DNA from 2 places in the Priestia aryabhattai genome. Region 2 is predicted to be linked to the other one. Evidence: riboswitches for the same ligand, from Rfam matches in the RefSeq annotation. Region 2 holds a riboswitch; the other holds the start of a gene.
The links. A riboswitch is a leader RNA that binds a small molecule or an ion and turns the genes downstream of it on or off. The one in region 2 is predicted to bind preQ1.
Positions count from the first base shown of each region.

Region 1: another riboswitch for preQ1. It lies ahead of M3225_RS24925 (QueT transporter family protein); the one in region 2 lies ahead of queC (7-cyano-7-deazaguanine synthase QueC).

Region 1 is NZ_JAMBOQ010000008.1:102,463-114,104, forward strand. Features, by position in the region: gene M3225_RS24880 (tautomerase family protein) at 1-254, opposite strand, end outside; gene M3225_RS24885 (hypothetical protein) at 422-580, opposite strand; gene M3225_RS24890 (TRM11 family SAM-dependent methyltransferase) at 841-1,794, shown strand; gene rluF (23S rRNA pseudouridine(2604) synthase RluF) at 1,833-2,549, opposite strand; gene M3225_RS24900 (TetR/AcrR family transcriptional regulator) at 2,880-3,455, shown strand; gene M3225_RS24905 (DHA2 family efflux MFS transporter permease subunit) at 3,477-4,913, shown strand; gene M3225_RS24910 (hypothetical protein) at 4,970-5,158, opposite strand; gene M3225_RS24915 (hypothetical protein) at 5,344-5,589, opposite strand; gene M3225_RS24920 (hypothetical protein) at 5,660-5,911, opposite strand; gene M3225_RS24925 (QueT transporter family protein) at 6,345-6,833, opposite strand; PreQ1 riboswitch class I at 6,843-6,887, opposite strand; gene M3225_RS24930 (Lrp/AsnC family transcriptional regulator) at 7,084-7,494, shown strand; gene M3225_RS24935 (YitT family protein) at 7,876-8,742, shown strand; gene M3225_RS24940 (hypothetical protein) at 9,098-9,316, shown strand; gene M3225_RS24945 (5-deoxy-glucuronate isomerase) at 9,572-10,360, opposite strand; gene M3225_RS24950 (LacI family DNA-binding transcriptional regulator) at 10,485-11,519, opposite strand; gene iolE (myo-inosose-2 dehydratase) at 11,580-11,642, opposite strand, start outside.
Region 2 is NZ_JAMBOQ010000003.1:523,198-534,839, reverse strand. Features, by position in the region: gene M3225_RS15805 (NCS2 family permease) at 8-1,306, opposite strand; gene M3225_RS15800 (hypothetical protein) at 1,537-1,824, opposite strand; gene M3225_RS15795 (YueI family protein) at 2,500-2,859, shown strand; gene M3225_RS15790 (cell wall hydrolase) at 2,883-3,608, opposite strand; gene M3225_RS15785 (hypothetical protein) at 3,921-4,247, opposite strand; gene M3225_RS15780 (hypothetical protein) at 4,395-4,589, opposite strand; gene M3225_RS15775 (patatin-like phospholipase family protein) at 4,607-5,452, opposite strand; gene M3225_RS15770 (YkvS family protein) at 5,760-5,945, shown strand; gene M3225_RS15765 (hypothetical protein) at 6,267-6,476, shown strand; gene M3225_RS15760 (oxidoreductase) at 6,509-7,210, opposite strand; gene queF (preQ(1) synthase) at 7,279-7,776, opposite strand; gene queE (7-carboxy-7-deazaguanine synthase QueE) at 7,875-8,606, opposite strand; gene queD (6-carboxytetrahydropterin synthase QueD) at 8,599-9,039, opposite strand; gene queC (7-cyano-7-deazaguanine synthase QueC) at 9,039-9,704, opposite strand; PreQ1 riboswitch class I at 9,935-9,978, opposite strand; partial or broken gene M3225_RS15735 (Ger(x)C family spore germination protein) at 10,248-11,372, opposite strand; gene M3225_RS15730 (spore germination protein) at 11,397-11,642, opposite strand, start outside.

The DNA.
Region 1 (11,642 bases), on a different contig from region 2:
TAAAGAGCTTGCTTTTGCTCTTCTGTTCGCTGTTTGCTCGTTACACTTATAATAACCAAATCCTTGCTTCTCTCAAAGCCTAGACCTGTATCTTCAATAATCATTTCATGAGCAGGATGCTGATGTACAATTTGATAACGATCGCGTTCTGGGACGCCAAAGGCTTCTAGCATCGCTCGGTGAGTAGCGTCTAGTAATGTTTTTAACTCTTTTTCATCTCTTCCTTCTATTACATCAAATCTAAGTAATGGCATACTAAGTGACCTCCAGCTTTTTGTCTAATGTATTATTGCTTCATCATATCACAACTATCATTTGTGAAAAAAAGATATGCTATTCACAATGTGCTCTCTAGTGAAAGAGACCTCAAACGCTTCAATAAAAGCTGAACCTAATAAAAAGAAATGAGCAGCATAACGGCTCATTTCATCAGTACAAAAATATTTATAATAAGAGCTAAAATACATACAGATACAATGGCAATGAGTACGTTCATCACAAGGTTTTGCGAGGATGTTTTGGCTTGTTTTTTCATATCAGCCCTACTCATCGGTTGCTTTTCATGATCACTTTTAGACATCACTTAGCCTCTCCTATTCATCAAAATGTCAGCAGTGTGTAAATGATTTTTGAGAAACCTTAATCCAGTTCTTTTGTATAAACAACAGCACATGCAGGTTATCACCAGTTATTTTAGCATGTTTTGTCAAATAAGTGGACTGTGAAGCGCTGCAATTTAGTATTCACGGCCAATTGTATTTAAATTCGTTGCTTTTCTCTCCTTTTCTCGCTATTGTTTGAGAAGAAGGATAATTAGATACGATAAAGGATGATACGATATTGAATAAACATACGCAGCTGCCTCAGTATATCTACACATACGCATGCAGCGAAGAGGAACTCTCACTATGTCAATTAGAGAGACGCTCTCTTTTTGAAATAGAAACTGAGAAACCTATCATAAAAAGTTCCGTTAAACTTGATCCAAGCAGAAGCCCTTTTATCAAAGAGCGGTTAGATGTTATGTATGAATCAGATGACCTTGCAGATATTTGCAAACAAGTAGAAGATATTGACCTTGGAGATAAAACATTCAAACTCATTTTTATGAAAATTAATGATTTGGAAAAAGATCAAAAAATAAGTTATAAGGGTCAGCGTGCTATTGAACGTGATGTGGGTTGGCATTTTGTAGCAGAAGCAGACTTGCATAACCCTGACCATTTGTTTGGCATTGTTACATTTGAAGGACGCTGGTATTTTGGAAAATACCAAAAAAGCGAAGCTGTATGGCTGCATCATTTGAAGAAACCGCGTGAATACTCTACAGCACTCAGTACCCGCCTTGCAAGAGCTGTAGCTAACATTGCCGTTCCAAACCCTGAAGGAATCAAAGCGATTGATCCATGCTGTGGTATCGGTACAGTCCTTGTAGAAGCCCTTTCAATGAGCATTGATATTGTAGGACGCGATATCAATCCACTTGTGACCGACGGATCTCGTGAAAATATTGCACATTTCGGCTTAAACGGTGATGTCAAAACTGGACCGATTTCGGATGTTACAACTCACTATGATGTAGCCATCATCGACATGCCTTATAATCTCTACACCCACGCGACGCCTGAAGATCAGCTTTCTATTTTAAAACACGCTCGCCGCTTTGCGGATAAAGTAGTCGTGATTACAGTAGACACGATTGACCATATGATTCATGAAGCTGGCTTTTCTATTTCAGATCGCTGCGTAGCGCGCAAAAGCGTATTTTCTAGACAAGTAGTTATATGCGAATAAAGAAAAGACACCAGTCTAACAGGCTGGTGTCTTTTGATTTACCACTCTTTAGGTTCATAGTCTAATTCTTTAAACAGCTGCGTACGCTCTTTTTTCGTTAAATCTCTCCATTGCCCAACAGGTAAGTTGTTTAAATGGATATTCATAATACGCGTGCGCTGAAGTCGGTATACTTCATATCCGAGCACTTCACACATACGGCGAATTTGACGATTTAAGCCCTGTGTTAAAATAATTTGAAACTCATACTTAGACAGCTGTGTCACTTTACAAGGAAGCGTTTTTGTGCCTAAAATTTTTACTCCCTCAGACATGTTTTTGATAAACTCTGGTGTAATTGGCTTATCTACTGCAACAATATATTCTTTTTCATGCTTGTTTTCTGCACGTAAAATTTCATTAATAATATCGCCGTCATTTGTAAGTAAAATTAAGCCGTCTGAATCCTTATCTAGTCGTCCAACATGGTGAATACGCAAAGGATGATTTACTAAGTCAATGATGTTTCCCTTTACTTTTTTTTCACTCGTACTTGTAATGCCGACTGGTTTATTAAGTGCAATATATACATTATTTCGAGCAATTCGAAGCTGTTGGCCGCTTACTCGAATATCATCGCCAGGCTTAACTTGATCTCCGATTTTTGCAACCTTTCCATTAACGGTTACTCTTCCTTCACTAATTAACTTATCCGCTCCGCGTCTTGACGCCTTGCCAGATTCGCTAATAAATTTATTCAGTCTCAGGTGAATCACAACCTTACATTTAAAAATTTTAAAACCTGTCTCTTCTATTAGAAACAGATATGTGTCAATTTCTATACCGTCCCTATCGTAACATGCTATACGCTTCTCGTCTTCTTTTAATTTCATTACTTGATCATATTTTTTTAACACGAATAAAAGTATAGCCACAAAATACTTTGTAACCTTATTCTTAACATTTCAATCAATGCTTACACCTGTGAAACTTACGTCAATCTCCACTTATATACAAGACCTAAACGTCTGGATTGACTGATCAGTATAGAGTTGCTACCATTATACTGACCGATCAACTAGTAAGTATATGAGGGAGCTGTTTTCATGGAATCAACCAATTCAAAAGAAAAAATTTTAAGCGCTGCTGCTAAACTTTTTCGCAAAAAAGGCTATCACGCCACCAGTCTAAGTCAAATCACAAAAGAAAGCAGCGCTCCAAGAGGATCTATTTATTATTATTTTCCGGATGGAAAACAACAATTAGCAAAAGAAGCCATTCAAAAAACGGGAGAAAGAGTTAAAGCTTATATAGAAAAATCCCTAGCTTCTCATGAAGATGCAGCCTCAGCCATTCAATATCATATAAAAATGATGGCTGATCGAATGTTTGAGCAAGTAGAAAATGAAACGGATATCTCCCTCGCCGCTATGTCGAGCGAAGTATGGTCATCAAACGAAACGCTTCGTATGGCCTGTGAAACCGTGTATAACGAGTGGGAACAAGTTTATGCAGATAAATTAGTTTGTTCAGGTTATGAACAAGAGGAAGCAAAACAACTAGGTTCAGCTATACAGTCTTGGATTGAAGGTGCTTATACTCTTTCATTAACTAAAAACAATACGCTCCCTATGCAAATTGTAGCTGATCAAATTAGAAAGCTATTTGCAAACAAAAACTAATTTAGTAAAAGGAGGTCACTTATGACGCAAACAGAAGAAAAAATGAGTACACAAAGTAAGCTTATCCTTTTTATTTTGATTCTAGGAAATTTTTTATGCTTAATTAGTGAAACTGTAATGAACGTCGCCTTGCCAAGTATCATTTCAGATTTTCACATTAGGACGAGCTCAGCTCAGTGGTTAACTACCGGATATATGCTTGTGATCGGCATATCCATCCCAGTGTCTGCTTTTTTAATTCAACGTTTTACATTAAGACAGCTGTTTGTGACAGCTATGAGCTTATACTTAATTGGTTCCTTCATTGGCTTTATCACTCCATGGTTTTCTCTACTTTTTGTGGGGCGCATGATTCAAGCATTAGGAACAGGCATTATTTTACCTCTTGTGATGAGCACAATGCTAACACTCGTGCCGGTTAGCAAACGCGGCACTGTAATGGGTATTTTTAGTGTAGCCATTTTATTTGCACCCGCAATTGGACCGGTCCTTTCAGGATTAATTATTCAATATTATTCATGGCGAATTATATTTCTAGGTCTTTTAATTGCCGCGGCGCTTATTTTCCTATTTGCTCTTTTCAAACTCAGTAACGTTTCTGAAACATCTAGACCAACGATCCACATTCCGTCTGTTATTCTTTCTACAATTGGGTTTGGAGGAGTTGTTTATGGATTTAGCGCAGCTGGTGAAGAGACAGGATGGGGTAACCCTATTGTATGGCTTACCCTCATCATTGGCGTCGTAGCTCTTGCTTTATTTATCAGACAGCAAAGCAAGCTGAATTCTCCAATGATTAATATGAAGCCTTTTACATCATCTGTGTTTTCAAGATCTATTTTCTTAATGTTTCTCATTATGATAATTCAGTTTTCGATGATGTTACTTTTACCGCTTTATTTTCAAACCGCTGTTAGACTGTCTCCTTTGCAAACAGGTTTTCTTATGCTTCCGGGAGGAGTAACGCTGGCTCTAACAGCTATGGTCGGAGGGCGTTTGTTTGATAAAATTGGATTTAAACCGCTGCTTTTAACAGGCTTAGTCCTTTTAACGGTTATCTTAAGTTTGTTCACTACCATTTCAAGCGAAACAACCACAACGACCGCGGCCATTTTATACGCTGCCTTTACAATTGGCGTAGGTTTAAGCATAGGACCCGTGATGACGCTTGCTTTAAATCAAGTACCTAAACCGCTTCACGCTCACGGTTCAGCCATTTCAAATACCATTAACCAAGTTTCAGGTGCTATTGGACCCGCTTTGTATACAAGTATTATGACCATGGCTTCTCAGCACTTTATTCAACAATCAAATGAAACAAATAAAATGCTGTTACAAATAAAAAGTATGACAAGCGGGGTTCATACTGTCTATTATGTAGCCATTGCTTTCGCCGTCGTTTCGTTCCTGATCGCTCTTACGTTAAAGAAAAAAGATCAGCAGCTTGACACGCAATAAGTAAGAAACTAACAAGAGCTGCTCATGATTTGAGCAGCTCTTATTACATTCAGAATTTATGTTACAAATGTAAGGGTAATCATAAACACTACTAATAAAAAGATAACAATACTATTCTTTCTTTTTACCCTCCATGTTTCAATAGCGCCTACGATTCCCCCAATGGCTAAAAGAAAAACACCTATAACGTGCAGAGAAAATAGAGATAACACTCTGCCTAAACTCGCCATAATTCCTTCGGACAATATAAATCCTATTGTTACAATAGATTTTAAAGATGTTAAGTCTCGTATAGCTTCTTTTTTTCAGTTTTACTCAGTTTAAAGTACTCTACTATACTAAAAACAGGGGGTGTTCCCCATAAAATAAAGAAGATAACTAATTTATCCGTGTCTACACTCACTGTTCATTCACCGCCTTTATCAATCCCTCATGCACTTTTCCTAACCCATTTTTTAGAGATAAAAAATGCGGCTGTAGCTGCTACAGCCGGAACCACAAAAGCAAAGCTAGCAGAATAACTGCCGAACGTTCCTTTACTTGATAAACCTTCAATTGAACTCCACATACCCGAGCTTTCTGGAACATATAAGAGCGTAAGAATCATGCCTGACAGTAGTTGAAAGCTACCTAACAAAACGATGAAGCTAATGATGAATATTCCATATCTCTTCAATGAAATCCCCCCTTGATTTATATACGATTTCACGCCTTTTAAGTTCCACTACTTAACAAATACCCATATGTTATTCTTGCTTCAAGGATCCTCCAAAAGAAAATTGATGGTATTCATCAAGCTCATTCCAATACCCTATGCACTTTACATCAGGCTCATTAATAGCTAAAGCTTCTTTATTAATGCCTTTATAAGGAAGAAATGCAGTTAACTTCACCTTTTGTTTTGGCTTAATATTTAACTTATTGCCTTCTTTTTTTGAACATCCGGAAAATAAGATTGCTAACGTTAATAAAATAAGAATTCCTAACTTGCTATTCAAAAAATAATCCCCTCTCTAGTAACAAAGATTATTTTACCATTAAATAACTTAAAAAGTTATTTAATGGTAAAAAGACAACTAAAAAAGCAAACCGTCATAGGTCTGCTTTTTTAGTTGCTACGCATAGGTAATGTGGTGTTGTGCGAAAAACTTTTCGATAAGGAGTTTGCCAACTGTATGTATATCGTAACAAAAGAAAAAAGGGTGCGCTGTGAGATTTGTTACTCCCTCTTTCAAAATAGTCTAATCGGATACTTACTATTGCCTTACGTAAAAAGAGCAGAACACAAATGCGACCTGCTCTTTCTACATGCTAGATATGGGTAATTTGTCCATGCGTGAAAAGCTCTTCAATAAGGGGTTTATCACTACATCTATAGAATAACAAAGAAAAAAAGATGTGGCTGTGAGATTTATCACAGCCACATCTTTTTTAACCAACTAGCTTATTAAATTGTACACGTTTATTAATTGCCACCATAATTGGCGCTCCAACAAGCATAACGACGAACTCACCAACGGCTGTTGTTAACCATGTAAAGAAAAATGGTAAATCAAATGCCAGGTGCAGCTCAAACGCAATAATAAACATCGTAAACGTAAACACAAGTGTATTAACAAGCATACGAGCCCACATATTTTTAATGTAGCGCATAGAAAAAATTGTAATGAGTAATGATAGCACAGATTGTCCTACCCCAAATACCAGGTCATAAGCGACCATTGGTGAAAAAAACAAATTCGTCAGAAATACTCCTAGTACAATGCCGTACATGTACTTTTTATTAAACACAATTAAATGATTGAACATTTCCGATATACGAAATTGGATATTGGTGAAGCCAAACGGCTGAATTAGCATGCTAACAGCAATATACATAGCAGCTAAAAGACCGTTGACGCAAAGTGTTCTTATATTCATCTTACTATTCTCTCCTTAGTTTTTTAACGTGGGATGGTTACGAACCACGTAAACACTCAAAGAATCATACAGCAAGCTTAAGCTTTCGTCAATCTAGCTGTTTACAAACTACTGCCGCTTTCTATATCTTGCATATTGACTGCTCTTTTTTCTTACTTTTCTTTAGTATAAAATAGAAGACGTATCAGTATACATAGGTGAAATCAAGTAGTGAACCCTTTTGATTTGAAATACGAAAGGATTTGTAGCGATGTTAGATAATACAGATAAGCACATACTAGAAGAGCTGTCAAAAAATGGGCGTATAAAGATGAAAGAATTAGGAGAAAAAGTGCATCTAACCGGACAAGCCGCTTCTGCTAGAGTATTAAAGTTAGAAGATGAAGGCATTATCAAAGGCTATACAATTAACATCGATGAACGAAAACTTGGCTACACCGTTCATACGTTTTTAAATATCTATACGCAGAGCATTCATCATCATCCCTATCTCTCATTTTTAGAAAGTCAGCAGGAGTACGTCATGAACAACTTTAAAATCAGCGGCGATGGTTGCTACTTACTAGAATGCAAATTTCATTCAAATGAAGAATTAAATGATTTTTTGACAGAGCTAAATCAGCATGTGAATTACAAACTTTCAATCGTCATTAACAAATAAATTTTTAAAAAAATAGAGGTATATTAATTTATGAAAATGACAATCCTAATAACGTATTCCCCCTATTCCAATAAATTTGAAAATCCTTTGCGACGGCGCAAAGGATTCTTTTTTTATGTAGGAAACCGCCTTCTATTTTTTGAAAAGTTGAACATCTCTCATAGCGTTGACATAGCGTTCAGAGGTTTATATAATCGGTGACATCGAAGCATAGAAAAGCAGGATTAAGACCTATACACGTATCGTAATTCTTCGTCTTAGAAGTTGATCAGTTATATAACTAGACAATTTCTAAGACGTTTTTTATTTTATCATTTGTGAAACACTAGTAAAAACAAGATTCCACATGAAAATATCCTAATTATCAAGGAGGTTTGCATATTGAAAACAATCTATAAAGACATCATTTTAATTATTGCCGGAGCGCTTTTAGTTGCTGCATCGATTGATTTTTTTGTCATTCCAAATAAATTAGGTGACGGAAGTACGGTTGGTATTGCTCTTGTTTTATATTATTTATTTCATATCCCTACAAGTATCAGCACTTTCCTTGTGAACCTTATATTTATTGCCTTAGCCTATAAATTCCTAACAAAAAAAACGATTCTTTATACTATTCTAGGAGCTGTCATGACGTCCGTTTTCCTCGGTCTGGTCAGTTATATTCCCTTTCACGTTCACGACATGATTTTAGGAATTGTATTCGGCGCCTTACTAATGGGAACCGGACTGGCTCTCATTTTTATCGCGGATGGGTCTACCGGTGGAACAACTCTTTTAGCTTATTTATTAAACTACACAAAAGGCTATAATATCTCTAAAAGCATGTTCTACATGGACAGCGTTATTATTTTAGCATCAGTTTTTGCCATTGGCGTCAACAACACCCTCTATACCTTTATATTCGTCTATCTTTGTGCCAAAATCGTCGATATTGTTATCGAAGGTTTCCACAACAAAAAAGCAATGACCATTATGTCTGATCAATATAAAGACATAGCGCAAGTTATCACCAGTGAATTTGGAAATGCAGCCACAATCTTTTACGGATATGGCTACTACGCCAATAAAGATAAACGTATTATTTACGTTGTTATTAAAAAGAACGAGCTATTAAAAATTAAAAAGAAAATCCAGCAAATTGACCCGAATTCTTTTATTGTCATCCACGAAGTAAAAGAAGTTGTCGGCGGGAAATTTGGCTTTATCGGCAATTCGCCTCATGAAACAAAAGCCGCTACTAAATAAAAAAATCCACCTGATGGTGGATTTTTTTATGAAAAAACCGTTAAGAAAAACGAAAAGATACCTGCTAAAAAGTAAACCGCCCCCAAAGCAATTGCTCCTGTAACGGCCGTAAATACACTTAATCCGATAGCCATCTTCATTTTCATTCTCATCCACATCCCTTTTTAGATTAGTAGTATAAGCATGTCCAAGGATAGAAGATTTATAACTATGCCATCCTATTTATTTCGTATATTGATGCAACAATTGTCTATCCAATCTGTTCTAAAGTCAGCAGTAACGACATAATGTATAGGAAGGATTTCATATACACATCTTTGTATCACATATATCATATGAAATTAGGTGAGATAAAATGGTGGCTGTCCACTTTTTTGAAAACAGAAAGCTTCTATTGAGCCAGTTGCGGGAAAATATTCCTTCTACGGGTGATGATTTAAAGATTAAAGGACGAAAAGGAACCGTCGTGCTTGTGAATGACATCGATGAAAAAAATGTTCACGTAGAAGTTGCTCTAGAAAAAGTAGTTAAAAAGAACTTAGCGTTAGATAATGCTAAAAAGAAAAGGAGATAAGCGGCTTACGCTTATCTCCTTTTCTTTTTAATTGACATAAGAACCGCGTGTATCTTTTGCTTCTGCTTACAAAAAAAGAGACTCCTAAAAAAGGAATCTGCTAAAAAGAGCGATATCATCGCCTGAATATTAATACAAGCTATATTTTAACATATAAAAACATATTTTACAAAAATAAACTATTATTTTACACATAATTATTTTTTATTGGAGCTTTTTCAATATTTAGAACCCATTTCATATAAAGGTCGTTATTTATTTTTCAGGCCAAATTTTCGCATCCGGTTTCAATAACCATTTATGCTCTTCTTCCATGATACGGTCTGTCCACGGATTATTGTCAAGATGGCGAATCATCCAGCAGAAGTACATCGCATAGCCGGGAGCCGTTGCTTGAGGGTGATCCAATTCACCAGGAATTGTAATAAAACTATTATCAACTACACGGTACGCATCTTCTCCGACCATTGCGCAGCCAAACCCTTGTGGCTTGTCAAAACGATAGTAATATACTTCAGGCTGGTCATGATGATGAGGCGGATAACTCGACCATCTTCCTGGATAAGAAATAACTTCTCCAATAACAAGGTTAGAATAAGGAGCGTTATTGTAGTCAAAAATTGTTCGAATTACACGCTGAGCAGTACCTTTCCATACTCCTTCACCAGCCACTGTATTTTGACAATCTTCAGGCGTATATAATTTTGATGAAAATTCTTTTTCATTATCCGTTTTTTGAACTAGTACTTCACTATTGGCAAGCGCGGTAATTTTAACATCCACATTTTTCGAAACGTGCAAACACCAAGGCTCCTCTTCAAAAAGGGACTGACGCTGAATTTCTTTCGAATGGCCTTCCCACTCTAGCTTTACCTTTCCTTCTAGTAAAAGAATAGCCGTTTCGTTGCTGCTGTCTAGTAAAGTTTCCTCTTTTCCTTGGGGCATGTTATAAATCCCAATATCCATCAGCATTTCTTTGTGCTGACCGGCCATTTCTGTAAGTACGTTGTATCCTTTATTTAATTCACCTAATTTACCTAACATGCTTAACTTCCTCCTTTATGTAGTAGGGCAATCAGAATTTACTTATCACTCAGTTTTTTTCCATAGGCTCTATAAATTCTTTTGAATATGTGACTAAGATGATTTTTATTAGTAGCAATATTCTTTATCGTGACCAATTATTTATGGAGTTTCTGGCGTCTCTTCGTAACGGAGCCGTTGATTTTCGGACAATCAATTTCGGCTCAAGAAGCAAATGTTCTTTATGCATAGTTGGATATTCCATTTCTCTAACCAGCAAATCCACTACGTTTACAGCCATTTCCTGTGTTGGTTGTGCTACCGTCGTCAACATGGGCGTGATGGTAGTAGAAAGAACCGTATTATCAAATCCAATGACTGATAAGTCCTTCGGCACATCAATTTTAAATTCCTTTGCCGCTTGCATAACGCCGATAGCCAGTAAATCGTTACAAGCAAAAATAGCCGTCACTTTCTCCTTTAATGAAAAAATTCGCTTAGCACTTTCATATCCTTTTTGAATACTTGCCTCGGTCGTAATAACGTGCTGAGGTGATACGATGATTCCATTTTCTTGCATGGCGTCTCGAAAAGCATCTAAACGGGCATGATTACTTTTTGCATTTTCTGTAATAATTGCAATTTTTTCATGATGTAAAGACAGTAAATAATCAGTCGCTAAATAGCTTCCTTTGTAGTTATCCACTGTCACTGTATTAACGGATATATGAGGAATTTCTGAAGCAATAACGCTAATCGGTATATCTTGCTTAAGCATATTTTTTAAAAGATTAGCATTTCGAAAAGCCGAAGCTACAATTAAGCCGTCAATTCTTTGACGAATTAACAGCGATAAATACTTTTTCTCTTTTTCCGCCTCGTTATCGGTATTGCACATTACAACGTGGAAGCCTCGCTCATGACTTCGGTCTTCTATGCTTCTTGCCAAGTCGGCAAAAAAAGGGTTGGAGATGTCGGGTACGAGAAGCCCAATCGTTTTAGTGGGCTTTCCTGTTAAAGCAGATGCCACGACGCTTGGGTGGTAATTCAACTGCGCCATAACCTCAATTACTTTTTGTCTTGTTCTTTCACTAATATGACCGGTTTGATTAATGACTTTTGATACGGTAGAAATTGATACTCCTGCTTCTTCAGCCACACTATAAATGGTTGGTTTCATTCCCCCTCCTCCTTTCACTTTATAAGCACATAAAAGGCGTTAAACCTTTTACATTCGAAATTAAAGACCGCTTTTTTCTTTAATAAAGTTTCTCGCTTTTAGCGCATATTCAAAAGGATTAGC
Region 2 (11,642 bases):
GTCTATTTTAAGCAATATAATGCAACACAAAATTCAAGAAAAACAATAGCGCGCTTACATACATGAACATCGATACTTCACGCATTTTACCAAGGAATAATTTAAGCAGTGGATACGCAATGAACCCAAATGCAATTCCATCAGCAATGCTGTACGTAAGAGGAATAAGCGCAATAATTAAAAATGCAGGGAAACCTTCTGTTAAGTCCTGTAAATTGATGTTTTTGATATTTTGAATCATCAATGCTCCAATAACAATGAGAATAGGTGCAATAGCACTATCTGGAACCAGCTTGATAAATGGAATAAACAGAAGTGAACTTAAAAATAAAACTCCTGTAATCAGCGATGTTAAACCCGTTCGCCCTCCAGCTGCAATACCAGATGCTCCTTCTACGGAAGACACCGTTGGACTTGTTCCAAACACACCGCTTAGCAAAGCTGAGGCGGCTGTTGCTTGAAAGGCCCGCGGAAATTTGCTATCTTGATTCATCATACCTAGCTGACCATGCAGCAAACCGATATTTTCAAAAATCAATACCATTGTTAATGAAAATACAGCTGCCCAAAACGCAATGTCTCCAATAGCTCCAAAAGACAATGTGCCAAAGCTACTAAAGAAGTCGTTCACGCTCGCAGCGGACTGTCCTTTTTCTGCACCGCTTCTGACACCAAGTAGGAAGGCAAGGACTGATCCAGCAATCATGCTTAACAAAAAGTTACCTTTCACATTTCGGATAAACAGTACGATTGTGATAATTAACGTCAACAACGTACTGATAACAAACGGGTCCGACAAGTCTCCAAGTGCTACAAAAGTGGTTTCGCTTGGAACTACAAGCTTCCCTTTTTGCAAACCGATAAACGTTAAAAATAAGCCAACGCCGACTGTTATCGCTTCTTTTAGCGAATGTGGAATCGACGAGACAATTTTGGCAGACAATCGTGAAAAAGCTAATGCTATAAAAAGAAAGCCAGATATCACTACTGCTAATAACCCTTCTTGCCAAGATAACCCCATTGATTGAACCATCGTATACGTAAACAATGCATTAATCCCCATACCTGGCACCAGAATGAGAGGCGCATTTGCCCAAAAAGCCATAATAACACAGCCTACAAAAGCCGAAGCCACTGTCGCAAATATTCCTGCTTCAAGCGGAATACCGGCATCAGACAAAATGGTTGAATTAACAGCAATAATATACACGATGGAAAGAAATGAAATGACCCCAGCTAAGCTTTCTTTTCCGACAGTTGTTTGGTGGTCGTTTAAACGAAACAACTTTTCAAATAATGCGTTCAATCTAATTTCCTTCTTTTCATCTATCCCTCGCCCACCCAGTGACCAAAAATGCCACCGAAGTTATTATAGCAAAATCAACAATTGTTGCAAGGAAAACTTGTCTCCTTTAGCTTAAGCGTTCATTCCTTATTTAAAACTGTTATCATTTTCTAAATGTAACGTCTTGCATTCATTCTATATATACCTTGGATTGGACATAATAAAAGAGCGCTTTATCAGCGCTCACTGTTTTAATAATAAGGATAATATGGTGGGTACGGCGGGTAATATGGTGCTGGATAACCGTAATAACCTGGACCTCCTAATGCACTTCCGAGAACTAACCCTCCAAGGAATGGAGCAGCTCCAAAGCCCCAACCCCAAGGGCGACCAAAACCGAAGCCGAACCCCGGACGGCCGAAACCAAAACCAGGACGACCGAAACCAAAACCTGGGCGACCGAAACCGAATCCTGGACGGCCAAAGCCTCCAAAACCACCGAATGGTCTTCTTATGTCATTAACATCAAATTCTTGCATGATACATGCCTCCTCAAGTTATATTTCATTCTCTTTATTACATATGTTATTCACCCACTTCTTGCATAGGCAATCGCCTCTTTTTTTGTGATTTCTTAAAAAATATTCCTTTTCTACCACGGCGTTAGGATTGAACAAGCGTACAGACATATATTTTTTCGGACTTTAAAACATACTACATGTAACTTATGTAAGATAAGAGAGATGAAATGAGGAATGTACCTTTATAACTTTCAGCAGCTGCTACAATGAGGAATAAACATAATATGAACGCATAAAAAGAACGCTCAACAAAAATGTTGACCGTTCTTCTTATGAAAATACATAGCGATTTTTTATTAATTTATCTGACCCTTTGCTTGACCGTATATGCCCTAAAGCTATATAATCCCCTTTTTATACAATACGCTTTGAACATAAAATCATAGGAGCGTCTCCCCAAACGCTGCTATGTATGTATATCTGTAATCGCTTACAAACCTTTAATAAAAAACCGATATGATTTTCTATCTATTTACATTAAACAATATTTTGGACTAAATTTCAACACATTTTTTGTTTTTCTTTGTACTCAGCAAAAAAACAGGTGATATAGCACAGTGATTTTCCTTTTTTCTTGTCCCTTTTACTTATACACATAATCGTTTATAGTTTATAACGAAAGGAAGTGAGGTAATGTCTGATCAACTAGAAGAATACTTAGAACGAGGGATGTATGGAGCAAAGGAAACAAAAAGAGACGAACGAAGATATTTCTTAACTGCTCTACGTGAGAATATTGAAATTGCGCTAAAAAAAGGGCAAGTCATGAAAAAGGATACAGCAAAAATAAAGCCTATTTTAAAAAAAGTGAAGGGCGGTCATTTGTTTTTAAATGGCACCTTGTCTTATTCATACCTCTCCCCTTATATTCAAGCTGCTAACGAATACAAAGTGCCTTTTACCATCGTTCAGAACTTAGAAGCTACTACTGACATTGGTCTAGTTTTAACAGGTTCTGAAGGCAGTCTGGAACGCGATATCTTTTTAGACTAAAAAAAGAGCCAGAGCGGCTCTTTTTATTTGGCAAATACATGATGATCAATTGTTTTAATTACAGCACGTGAACGAATCCAGTTATCGGTAGCTGTTTTTGGATTATAAAAATAAATGGAATCGTCTAAACGATCTTTTCTAGTCAATGCTTGCTCTACTGCTTTTTTCGAATCTTCTGAAGCAGGTTTGTTAATTGATCCGTTTTGAACCGGTGAAAAAGCATATGCTTTTCCGACAACTTGTTTAATAACTCCTGTTACCGTATCTGGAAACTTCGGAGAATCTACACGGTTTAACACCACTGTCGCTACCCCTACTTTTCCTTCATACGATTCGCCTTTTGCTTCAGCTTCTACTAGGCGAGCTAATAAATCTTTTTCACTTGCTGAAATAGAAACTGCAGGTGTTTCCTGCTCTGTCGGTTTAGCTTCTGGTTTTGGTTCTGGCTTTGGTTCAGGCTTGACCGTATTAGCAGGTGCTGTCGTTGAAGGTTCCGTTGTTTCAGCAGCCAGCACTTTTGTCTTACTCGGAATAGCTAATGTTTCACCAATATAAATCATATCTCCTTGACGATTGTTTAATTTTTTAATATCGTCAATTGTTACACTATATCTTTTACCTAACTTCCAAAGACTATCGCCTTTGACTACTTTATAATTAGTTGCAGCCGTAGCTGTTGCATTAAAACCTATAAATGAAAGAGTAGCTAAACAAGCTACTACCATTGATTTCATATAACTATGTTTCATAGGTAATACCTCCTGAAATTTCGTATGGTATTACTCTATCATAGCTATATAGGGGTTTCACCGAACGATTCAATTACATTTCTTTAAGTTTGATGAACAAAATTACGTTCGGAACACAATTATGACATTGTACCTTGTTTTTTGTCATAATCACGGTAAATTTTCTAAAATACAGGTATATTTTCCCGCTTTCTTTTAGTTTAATCAGAAATTTCTCCATTCGTTTTTCCCTTATGCTTCTTATGATAAACATTTAAATTCATCTACTTTTACACAAAAAAGCTGAATGTTGTAATCAACATTCAGCTTTTTTTAATCTTCGATCTCAATTTCTACAACATCATAGAAATCAATCACTAGCTTAGCACCCGTATCATCCATAAACGTAAAGACGTCTTGATCATCTGATAAGTGTATCACGTATCCGGTCAACTGCTGTTCACTGTTATCGTAAACAGTAGTAATTAGAATTTTTTTATGATCTACATATGCTTCTTCTAATAACGAATGGAGGTCATAGTCCCCGTCATCTTCGGGCCGGTTCGTTAACAGCATCCCATAAGTCGTCATTCCATTTTTATCTTTCCATATATGATCTGCAAAATAAAAAGGTGCTGTACTTTTTCGAAACTCATCCATAATATCCCTCCTATAACTAAACACATTTAATCGCTCTTACCCTACGTTATTAAATAAACGCACAAGCACTTGTAACAGTATATTCTCTACTGTACAGGCTCATACATCCATTATATAAGGCATAATTAAATAATGCCATCATTTCGTTTAGCTCCTAGGAATTTCTAGATACGTATAGGTGAAATCTCCACCGCGTCCGGCTATTCCACGAAAATGTTTGAAATCAGGGCGATTTACTAAAAAAGGACGAAAAGCAAGAAAGTCTTCTTTTTTGACTTTAATTTCGGTTACTTTTCCTTCACTTAACTCATTCAACATTTTTATTGCTGTTTGTTCATCCATTCAGTTTCACCTCGCTTTTAACTGTTCAGCCAATTTTGCAGAGATGCAAATTGAGCTTCAGCTTCTTTATATCCTTGGTTATAAAGAGCGTCGAGACGCTCACGATTCTTCTCAATTCGCCCTACTACAAGAGGGGTTTGCGGACGAATCACAAAGATATTCCCTTGTCTTTCTTGTTCTTCAATATATGACAATGTTTCATTATACAATTTATAGCGGTTTTCAAGCGCACGAGTCAACCCGTCATAATGACGATATTTGCGCTTCAATAACCAAAGCATATTTGATTTCTTTTTTCGATATCCTTCGTTTCGCGTTAGCACCACAATATTTTTTCTATATCCATCCTGCACTGCTTTTTTGATTGGAATCGGATCACTGATTCCTCCGTCTAACAACTCTTTTCCTTTATATGTAACGACAGGTGCTAAAAATGGAAGGGAACTAGAAGCGCGAACCGCTGTCAAAATGTCTCGGTCATACTTATCAAAATAAACGGGTTCTCCCGTCACGCAGTCCGTTGCCCCTACTACAAGCTTCTCTGTACGCTCGGCAAATGCCTCAAAGTCAAATGGAAGAAGCTGATTAGGAATTTCATCAAAAACGAAATCCATTCCAAATATCTCTTTTGTTTTAAAATAATTTTTCCACGACAAGTAGCGAGGATCCTCTAAAAAATCTAAATTAGCTTTGCGACTTCTTCCTATTTGTCTAGATAAATAGGAAGTGGCATGACAAGCGCCGGCTGAAACGCCAATTACATACGGAAGGTACAGATTTCTTTCCATAAAGTAATCTAAAACTCCAGTTGTATAAAGGCCTCTCATACCGCCTCCTTCGAGCACGAGTCCAGTATCTTTCAATTTCTACACCTTCTAATTCTTATAATTTATGACAAGATTATACCCCGTTTATTATAACGAAAGATGAACAAAGATGGAACTGTCCTGCTTCTCTCTTTCGTTAAAGCTACCAATTCCTTTTATTTCTCAGCACATTTCACTTATTTTTTCAATTTTATTTTATATTTTTTCAAAAAACCCTTTACTAATTCCCAGTTTTAAGGCAAAATTGTAAAAAAGAAAACGCTAACTAGTTTTACTATTTTAAAAATTAAAATTATTGTAAAAATTCATAATGAACTAATTTAAAACAAAGGAGCGATGAATCATGAAAATAGCAGAGGTAGGAAACTTGATAGAATTTAAAAATGGATTACAGGGCATTGTAGAAAAAGTAAACGAAAACTCCGTGATTGTTGATTTGACTTACATGACAAACTACCGCGATTTAGATTTAGAACAGCGAACTGTTGTCAACCACAAAAATTACACCATTATTAATCCAGCTATGTAAAGAGAAAAAAGCAACCGGAAAGCAAAAGCGGTTGCTTTTTTATTGATTTTGGAAAAATTGATTCTTCTGTTCTTCTGTAATAATCCCCAGCTTATACATGAGGTAAATATACTGTTGAACCTTAACATCCTTCGAACTTTTTTTCACTGTACTCCCTCTTTTCTAAAATGTTTCTTCATACAATAATATATGGCTAAGATAAAAAAAGTTTCCTTAAAGAAACAAAAACAGGCCCCTTTTTTCTTGAAAGGGACTTATTTTCGTGTGACAATAAAAAAGCTACTATTATCTTCTATCTTCTTACCGAAAGGAATTACTAGCATGTTTGATACTATATTGTTTATAGTTGCTCTTATTGTCATTCTTTTTTTCATCGTGCAGTTCGTTTGTAAACGAAAGCAGACTTCAAATAAAAAAACATCTGTTGAGCCCATGAATTATGCAGAAGAAGATTCTAACTCCTACACAAGTTGGAGTGAATCAGCTTCTGATCACGATGGTGATGGTGATGCGGATGCTGACGGAAGATAGAAAAAAGCCCCTTCTTATGAAGAGGCTTTTCTTTATTTTGATAACACGCGCTTGCCGTTGGTAAACGAATAATAGCATTCACCTGTATAGATGTCTTGGCTTTCATGTACATGAACACCACATTTATCTTCAAGTGCAGCTTTCATCATCGATTTGGCTACGTTATACGCTTTAATTGGACGATACTTTCTCCACTTTCCTACAAGGCAAAATGAACACGACTTTAACGTGTATCCCCCAATCTTTTCAAATAGGCGAAACTCTTGGCGCTTGCCTAATAATAACGATGGGCGGAAAAAGTGAGTAGAACGGATATACAAGCTTGCGATATCTTCTTCTACTTGCCCCTTTACTTTACTGTAAAAGAATGGCGAACGAAGATCAGCACCAATTGCTGTAATCGTTAAAAAGTTTTTGCAGCGATATTTTTCTGCACATTTAGCCGCTTTTAAAGGAAATTCGTAGTCCACTTTAATGAATCTCGCTTTTGTTTTTGCTTTTTTCATTGTCGTGCCTAAACAGCAATATACATCATCAACTGCAAAGCATTCTTCATGCTTATCAAGCTCTAAAAAATCTATTTCGAGCTGACGTAGCTTTGTGTGTTCGATTGGTAACTTTTTTCGAACAAACACTGTCACATGGTTATATAAGCTGTTGCTTAATAACATTTTTAAAAGTTCTTGACCAACAAGTCCGCTTGCACCTAATACTAATGCTGATCTCTGTGACATTCTTTCACCTTCTCACCTGTTGTTTTTGCAATGGAAAACAGGTTGCATACACAACCTGTTTGTTCGAATTAACGATTATCAATTGTTTCTGGGTATAAATCATGATTCATTAGGCGATAATTAGCCATTTCTTCATATTTCGTACCGGGACGGCCATAGTTTGTATATGGATCAATTGAAATGCCGCCGCGTGGTGTGAATTTCCCCCATACTTCAATATATCTTGGATTCATCAGTTTAATTAAGTCATTCATAATAATGTTCATACAGTCTTCATGGAAATCTCCATGGTTACGGAAGCTGAACAAATAAAGCTTTAACGACTTGCTTTCCACCATTTTTTCATCTGGAATGTAACTAATATAAATGGTTGCGAAATCCGGCTGACCTGTTTTTGGACATAAGCTCGTAAATTCTGGACAGTTGAATTTCACAAAATAATCACGATTTGGATGTTTGTTATCAAATGCTTCTAGAATCTCTGGTGAATATTCAAACAAATAGTTTGTTCCTTGATTTCCAAGGAGTGATACACCTTCTAATTCTTCATCTTTTCGACCGCTCATTTGCATTTCCTCTCTTTCTACGATTGTCATTCTAACAGCGTTTTTTTATTTTGTATATATCTGTTTTTATTTTTCTTTGTAAATTTTTTGCTATGCGCTTACACACCTCGTTTATTTCCCCAAACAAGGGCGTGAACCTGCGGCAGAACTCTTACATTATTCATGTTTTTAGCTGCCACGACCTTATCGATTAACCACTCATACTTTTTAAGCAATTCTTGTGTTAACGACGCATTATCGATTGTCGTTAAGTCCTCGTTGCCTACTTGAACAAAAAACGGAACCTCAGGATAACGTTCATGAACGGACGCTGCATACTCAAAGTCCTCATCATTAAATACAACGACTTTTATGCTTATGTGCTCCATGCGTTTTTCCTTTATTAATGTCTCTATAATATCGTCTAATACGGAGAAATTTGTTTTCATTAATGAACTTGGAGGCTTAGGAGAAATCGTTAAATCATCGATCTTTAGAAACCAATCCTGATAACGGCTTCCCTGTGTTTCAAGAGCTGCTTTTACCCCATGGCTGTGCAAAAGCTCTATAAGTGAACCAATTGCCTTGATAAGCGCAGGGTTTCCTCCAGAAATGGTGACGTGATCAAAGCACTCTCCACCGATTTCTTTCAGCTCAGTCCAAATTTGTTCTGCTGTTAGTTGACGAATATCATTTTTAGCCGATCCATCCCATGTAAAAGCTGAATCACACCAGCTGCACGAATAATCACAGCCTGCGGTACGAACAAACATCGTCTTACGTCCTACAACCATTCCTTCCCCTTGAATCGTTGGTCCGAATATTTCAAGTACTGGAATTGTATTAGCCACGTTTTTTCACCTTCTTTGGGCGGTAAACTACGTAACTTGTCGGCGTTTCCCGCACGAATACTTGTACGCAAGAAGGCTTATTTGGTAGTGTGTCTAGATATTCTTGAACCAACTCATAAATTTTACGAGCAACAACTTCAGTTGTAGGAAAATCATTTGGATTTTCTTCGTTAAAGATAGAATGATCGTTCAATAATGTATGATCAAATTGACCAGAAACAATTTTTTTCAATAGCGCAAAGTTTACTAAAAAGCCTGCTTCGTCTAATGTATCTCCGGCAACAGTTAGGTTAACAAAATACGTATGTCCATGGACTTGACGGCATTTTCCTGCTTCTGTGTGAGGAACAAAATGTGCCGCAGCAAACTGCATATCTTTGTTCAGTTCATATTCATAGTCATGAAATACTTGAGGATACATTTGTTGCAGCATTATTTCTCTCCTCCTTCTTTTATTTGCAGGTATTGATCTAACCCACGTTTTCGCAATTGACATGCGGGACATTCACCGCATCCATCAGCAACAATACCGTTGTAGCACGTTAATGTTTTTTCACGCACATACTCAAGCGCCCCTAACTCATCAGCTAAAGCCCACGTTTCTGCTTTATCAATCCACATGAGCGGTGTATGAATAACAAACTCAAAGTCCATTGATAAATTAAGCGTGACGTTTAACGATTTCACAAATACATCTCGACAGTCTGGATATCCCGAAAAATCGGTTTCACAAACGCCTGTTACGATATGACGGCCTCCGCTGTTCTTAGCCAGTACGGCTGCAAATGATAAAAATAACAGATTGCGGCCATCCACAAACGTGGTAGGCAATTCTCCTTCTTTTTGCTCGATATCAATATCATCTCGCGTTAATGCATTTGGTGCTAATTGATTTAAAAGTGACATATCTAGTACGGTGTGCTTCACACCTAAATCAGCTGCAATAGCTTTTGCTACCTCTATTTCTTGACTATGACGCTGACCATATTGAAATGTAACCGTTTCTACTTCTTTAAAGTTTTTCAAAGCCCAAAATAGACATGTTGTACTATCTTGACCTCCACTAAATACAACAATAGCTTTTTCATTTTTAATCATCATTGTTCGTCTCCTTTTTGATTGAAATCAAAAGAAGAAGAAACTTTATTGAACCGTTCGTTCCCTTTGTGACTAATTTTATAACACAAAAAAGAGACTGCTCTTTTCCAGCAATCTCCCTAAAAAGCAACTAAGATACACGCCCTCGCCAGCATACACGTCAAAGAGACGTGTTGGTAGAAAAGCACGTGAAAGAAGACACGCTAAAACCGTGTCTTTTGTCATCAACGATGATCTTAGTTTTTTATAGAGGGAGTTTTCGAACCTCTCCCGTACATATACAAACGTGTACGGCGTTTCTTCTTGAATTGTCATCGTATACTATACCACATGCGTATAAATAATGCTATGTTTGTTGGCTTCTATCGCCTTTGGCTGTCTTATTTTTCTTTATATAAGAAAGAGCAATAAATAATGATGGAAAACAGACACTTAGTACAAATAAATAAAACGGCCAATAATATTTTTCAAAATAATTGAGGTATGCTGTATTCGGAATAATGTAATACGCCACGCCTGTAATAATTAGACCTAAAGGAAAACTTAAAAAATTGCGGACGCGTAAATTCTGTTCCAGTCTCTTTTCATTTTGTACCCTCTCTTTACATCTTGTCTGTAAAACGCTTCTCCAAAACCAAAGATATCGCTTTTATAAGTTTTTTGAGCTTTTTCCACCGCATCATTCATTTTTTCTTTTACGTCCGCTGCTGTTTTTCGTTCCAGCATATTAATTACAGCTGGGTCCTGTAAATTCACTTGACACTCTACATCCGCTACGTTCGCTTCACCTTTTAAATCAACGTGAATATGAGGTTTATGATTTTTCATAGAAGCTGTCACCTTCACATTCGTTCGAAGCATTTCTACTCCGATGATATCATGCTATTTTTCTTTCTTTTCACATGGAATAACAATCAATGTACTTTTTACATTTCCTGTAATATAATTGTATCCTTTACTTTCGTCTTCATTAAACCAGCCGATAAGTTTATCATTTTGAAAGACACCTAATCCTTTGAAATTGAGCAGAGTAGAAAGATTGGTGCGAGAAATGCTGGACATATCTCCTGCATTTTTCACGTTACCTTTTAACAATACCCCTGACAACACCGCCTGCTTCCCTTCACTGGTTAAGTTACTGATCAGTTCATTTAACTTCACTCCTCTAGTAGGTGCCCAAATACGCTGTGACACGTCTAATGAAGCAAACATATGGTTAGCCGGTATTTTTCCGATTGTTGTTAATACGTTCAGCACGTTCGATGCTTTCGTATTTTTAGCAACAACAACAAAATAATCGGTACGTACTTCATGATCCCGGGCAAAGAAATCAAGCACTTCAGCGATACCGTCTTCTGCCATGCTTTCGCTAATGACTAGCATTCGCAAATGAGAAAGATAAATTTTCCGAGGGGATTTTGTCGTTATTTTTCTTAACCCTTCCATTACAGAAGAAGCCTTAATAGAAAAGGTGGTCACAGTAGGCCCGTTTGTAGGAGTTTTTGCCTGAATATCACCTGGGTTAATCAACTGAACTGTAACAATAATGCCATCTTCTGCTTTATCAATTCCGACAGCAACCGTAATGGCTAGCTCATTCAACTCTCGACTGCTCCAGCAGCCGCTTAATAGTAATAAACAGATACATAGCATTAGAAATGCTTTCATAGTAAACGGCCACCTTTCCACAGTTTAGTTTTTTTGCGTCTTTTGACGTGAAATATTCTTCTCGTTAATAAGCTTTGGCCTTGTTTTCATTTTTTTGATCGAACGTCTAATCACATCCTTTTGATCACGCTTTACAAATGGAGCCATAGGTGTCATATACGGGACTCCAAATGACCTTAAGCTGCATAAATGTAAAATCATTAAAATTAACCCCAGGATAATACCGAACAAGCCAAAAGTAGCTGCTAAAACCATTAAAGTAAAGCGCAG